2 regions of the Fictibacillus sp. WQ 8-8 genome follow, and region 2 is predicted to be linked to the other one. Evidence: riboswitches for the same ligand, from Rfam matches in the RefSeq annotation. Region 2 holds a riboswitch; the other holds the start of a gene.

Region 1 (2,397 bases), on a different contig from region 2:
AATTGTACGCGGTGAAACACCGGACGAGCTGGTCGAGAACGTTTATAAATTTTTAGAAGAAAATCCGATGTTTTAATAAAAAACACGATTTCCTCCGCGGAAATGGTGTTTTTTTATATTCAGCGTTAGTTTGGCAACAAAGATGAAGTTCTAAACGACTTATAAATGCATTAACTGGCCAAAACGGGAATTTACTTGCCAAAAAACAGATTTTACTGGCGGAAATGAAAGAAATACTGGCCAAAACATAACATTTACTGTCCGATCAAACTTAATGTAAACTGCCTGGATCAATAGAAAAGCTGGCTCATCGAGTGAGCCAGCTTTTTCTGCATTTTTTAAGAATGCTGATATTGTCTGTTCAGCCAAGGCTGAATCCTTGTATATAACACAATGAATAAAATTGTGATAAGTAATCCTTTGATCACATTGAACGGTGCAATCCCTACTAAGATCAGGTTCAGCATCGCATCACCGGACATTTGCGGTGAGTTCAGGAACCATGTGTAAGCGGGAAGGATCAGCACGTAATTCAATACCCCCATCGCTAACGTCATTAAGACTGTTCCACTGACCAACCCTGCGGATAAGCCCTTCGTAGTACGGTATTTGCGGAAGAAATAGGAGACAGGAACAATGAAGATCGATCCAGCGATAAAGTTTGCCAGTTCTCCAACTGGAACCCCTGTCAGGTTGCCGACAATTCCGTAATGAAGGAAGTTCTTAATTGCTTCAACGGCAATTCCTGCGAGCGGTCCGAAGACAATCGCTGCAAGCAATGCAGGGACTTCGCTGAAGTCAATCTGCAGGAATGATGGAAGACCTGGAAACGGAAAATCCAATAACTGTAATACGTACGCAATGCTGCTTAGCATGGAAACAGCCACCATCTTATACACTTTTCCCTTTTGCATGTTGAAATCTCTCCTTTTGTTGCGCCATCTCTGATTTCAAATGCAGTGCACCCCTGACAACAATAGAAAACCCTTAGCTTTTTATAGAAGCTAAGGGAGAGTGTCAGGCATCATCAAATAAACATTTTAAGAACGGTATGTCCTTAGAATGCAGCTGAGCGAGGGCTCAGTCGTTTTACAATAGATCTCTTTATTGTAAAAGAACTGAACAATGCACCGTCATCTTCTCCCATCCAGACTTTACTGTCGGCTCTGGAATTACACCAGATCAGCAGACAAGAAGCAACGAAACGATGTGTTTCAGCTCTTCTCATGAGCTCACGGGCTGATGAAGAGGGAATCTTCAAATACCGCCGGTCGGGAATTTCACCCTGCCCCGAAGATGGATCGCTATTTTTTTGTAGAATACATTGCTTATTATACTACATAAAAAGGAATTTGGGAACCATTTTGACTTACAAAAGTTTAGTGGGTTTTTGGAAGTTGCTATTTCGTTTTCATTGTTGTACTTGATAGTGGTTGATTTCCGTTCCAGGCTGCTCGCTTTCCGCGGGGCGTGCGGTAAGCCCCACGGCGCAAGCGCCTTTGGGTCTTACCTGTCACGCGACCCCCGCAGGAGTCTCGCACCTTCCACTCCAATCAACTTGTCAAGGAAGATTCTATGCAGAAATGTTCAAAATGCAACAAGCTTTTTGAAAAAAGCCTTGGAAATAGAATAAGGTTATGAACCGAAAAGAATGGGTAAAAGAAATCACACAGATGCTTGGTCTTCTGGTATACAATAGGTAGGAAATAATCTATGCAAGGAGGGGAAATCTGGCTGTTCTGAGAAAGAAGCCAGTGGTTATGCTGACATTTGAGAATTCTTGGCCTTACGATAAAATGATGGACGATATCTATATAAATGAATGCCCGTTCTGCCATAAGTCCAATGTTCTGACGGCATTTTCTGAAGAAAAGCTGAACAGTGCAAAGGAAGGCATCAAGCAGCTGCTGGTCATGCCATGCTGCCACAGCAAGCTGACCATTTTAAACGCAGATGATGATTACTTCTGGACAGAAGAAAAATTAAGATAGGAAGAAAAGCTTCAGCGTCCTCATGGACTGGGGCGCTGAAGCTAGACATTACTTCCGTGAATTTACTTTAAACAAAAACTGCCGGATGCTTCCGGCAGTTTTTGTTTAATATTCTTTGATGATGTTATAGAATGTATCGCGTTCAACAGGTTTCTTGTTGGCTGTTTTTATTAAATGCACCAATTCTTTACGCGTAATGCCTTGAGAAGTGAGGGCACCAACAGAGTGAGAAATTCTTTCTTCAATCAAAGTTCCGTGAATGTCATCAGCACCAAAAGTCAAGGCCATCTGTGTTAATTGTACACCGATGTTGATCCAGTACGCTTTAACATGGTCAAAATTATCGAGCATCAAGCGGCTGATAGCGATCGTGCGCATGTCATCAAAAGCTGACGTACGCCGGGTA
Region 2 (2,397 bases):
TTCTGGTTTCTATATTGGATTAAATCCTTGATGGTGATGAACTTCAAGTCATGTTCTCGGGCGATTTCCTGCAGTTCAGGCACCCTTGCCATGCTTCCATCCTCATTCATGATCTCGCAGATCATCCCCGCCGGTTTGCAACCAGCCAGAATCGCCAGGTCTACAGCAGCTTCCGTATGGCCCGCACGCTGAAGGACGCCGCCTTTTTTTGCGATCAGGGGAAAGATATGTCCCGGGCGTTTAAAATCAGCTCCCTTCGACTCTTCCTCCACCATCTTTTGAATGGTAACTGCCCGCTCAAGTGCAGAAATGCCGGTTGTGGTACTTTTATGATCAATACTGATCGTAAAGGCTGTTCCATGAGGGTCTGTGTTATGGCTGACCATTGGAGAGAGCTCAAGCTTAGCAGCAAGCTGCTCATCGATAGGCGCACAGATCAGCCCTCTTCCATACTTGGCCATAAAGTTTACGGTTTCGGGTGTGACTTTTTCTGCAATGGCAACAAAGTCACCTTCATTCTCTCTATCCTCATCATCTACCACAATTACTGGTTTTCCCATAACTAAATCCTGTACGGCCTCTTCTATACTGTGAAACATGTAAAACCCTCCTTTGCCTCTAAAATCCGTGCTCCGTTAAATAGTCCATCGTGATGGCTGTTTTCTTGTTCTCCGGCTGAGTCTTACCGGACATAAATTTTTCAACATATTTTCCAAGCATGTCGCACTCGATGTTTACCGAATCTCCCTTTGCTTTTGCACCCAGTACGGTATGTGAGACCGTATGGGGGATCAAGGAGATCGTAAACGTATCATCTGTCAGTCCAAAGATCGTCAGGCTCGTTCCATCTACAGCAACTGAACCTTTCAGCAAAAGGTATTTCGCAAGGTGCTGCGGTACTTTAATGTCATAATAGATGGCATTTTTTTCTGGCCGCTTCTGGACAATCTCTCCCGTTCCGTCGATATGTCCGCTGACAAAGTGTCCTCCAAACCTTCCGCCGGACGCCATGGCCCGCTCCAAGTTGACTTTGGAATGGAATGACAATCCTTTTAGCCCTGTACTTCTGTACGTTTCCGGCATCACATCAACAGTGAAGCTCTTTTCAGAAAAGGTTGTGACCGTGAGACAAACTCCGTTTACAGAAATGCTGTCCCCGAGCTGTACATCAACGAGAACTTTTGCAGCTGAAATGGTGAGTACAATTGTTTCATTGCCTTTTTTTATACCTTCAATGGTTCCTAATTCTTCTATGATTCCTGTAAACATTCATTCACCCCCTGTCGTTTATTATTGAAATATCTTAATTTAAGGAATGGGCTGAACTTGATGATTAAGCATCAGAAACAAAAAACCCCCGGAAGACACAATTCTCCCAGGGGTTCCTATTTATTGTTCTGAATAAACTCGTAGCATCAATAAACAGTTATGACGAAATAAGCTTTCAAGGATTGTATTTTTAAACAATGCCAAATAAGCGTTCTTCATTCCTTCTCCCATCCAGACTATACTGTCGGCTCTGGAGTTTCACCAGATCCACCGTCTATGCACACTGCACAGCCGGGTCACGGACTAAGAGGACAAATCCTCATCACCGCCGGTTGGGAATTTCACCCGACCCCGAAGGAAACATATTTAATTGTAAAGCATGATTCAAGTATAACGTTGTTTTATTTTCATTTCAAACATCATATCTCAGAACTTTTTCTTGCTATTGTTTATCAAGCCCTTTCGACTCAATAAATTCTTTCATATAGGTCCGCTTTGGCTGCGCCATTACTCTCGCCATTTGAGTGGCCCACCCTTCATCCCGGGCTCCGCCTGTGCGCTCTTTATAGTACTCTGCCGTTTTCATCTCGAATTCCTTTAAGACCGGCAGCGCTTTTTCATCATCCTTGTACTGATTTTTGTGGAAGACGGCTTCTTGAGGCAAGCGCGGTTTTAAACCAGGGGAGGCATCAGGAAAGCCGACAGCCATGCCGAACAGCGGCACTACATGGTCAGGGCAGCGAAGCAGCTCGGAGACTTCCGGAAGATTGTTTCTAATACCCCCGATATAGACGATGCCTAAGCCGAGCGATTCTGCAGCCATAGCAAGGTTCTGTGAGGCAAGAGCAACATCGATCATCCCTACCATGAATCCTTCCTTGGATTGTACGGTCGCATCAACATTTCCGCCTGTCATTTCAGCCATAAGCTTATGGCGGTGATAATCAAGGCAAAAGACGAAGAAGTAGCCATTCTGGGCCACATAGCTTTGATTGCCTGCCAATTCAGCAAGCTTATCCTTTAAACTCTGCTCCTCCACTCCTATGATGGAATATACTTGCTGATAGCTGGAAGTGGAAGCAGCCTGAGCACATTGGACGAGCGTTTCAATGGTTTCTTGCGGAATCG

What was found. A riboswitch is a leader RNA that binds a small molecule or an ion and turns the genes downstream of it on or off. The one in region 2 is predicted to bind FMN.
Region 1: linked by a shared signal. The riboswitch ahead of M1K46_RS20525 (ECF transporter S component) and the one ahead of ribE (riboflavin synthase) in region 2 are both predicted to bind FMN.

What each region holds. Positions count from the first base shown of each region.
Region 1 is NZ_JAMXKG010000013.1:27,441-29,837, forward strand. Features, by position in the region: gene M1K46_RS20515 (YuzB family protein) at 1-76, shown strand, start outside; gene M1K46_RS20520 (hypothetical protein) at 160-369, opposite strand; gene M1K46_RS20525 (ECF transporter S component) at 339-914, opposite strand; FMN riboswitch at 1,132-1,302, opposite strand; gene M1K46_RS20530 (hypothetical protein) at 1,761-1,991, shown strand; gene mqnE (aminofutalosine synthase MqnE) at 2,097-2,397, opposite strand, start outside.
Region 2 is NZ_JAMXKG010000006.1:270,516-272,912, forward strand. Features, by position in the region: gene M1K46_RS15600 (bifunctional 3,4-dihydroxy-2-butanone-4-phosphate synthase/GTP cyclohydrolase II) at 1-599, opposite strand, end outside; gene ribE (riboflavin synthase) at 619-1,269, opposite strand; FMN riboswitch at 1,485-1,632, opposite strand; gene nfsA (oxygen-insensitive NADPH nitroreductase) at 1,712-2,397, opposite strand, start outside.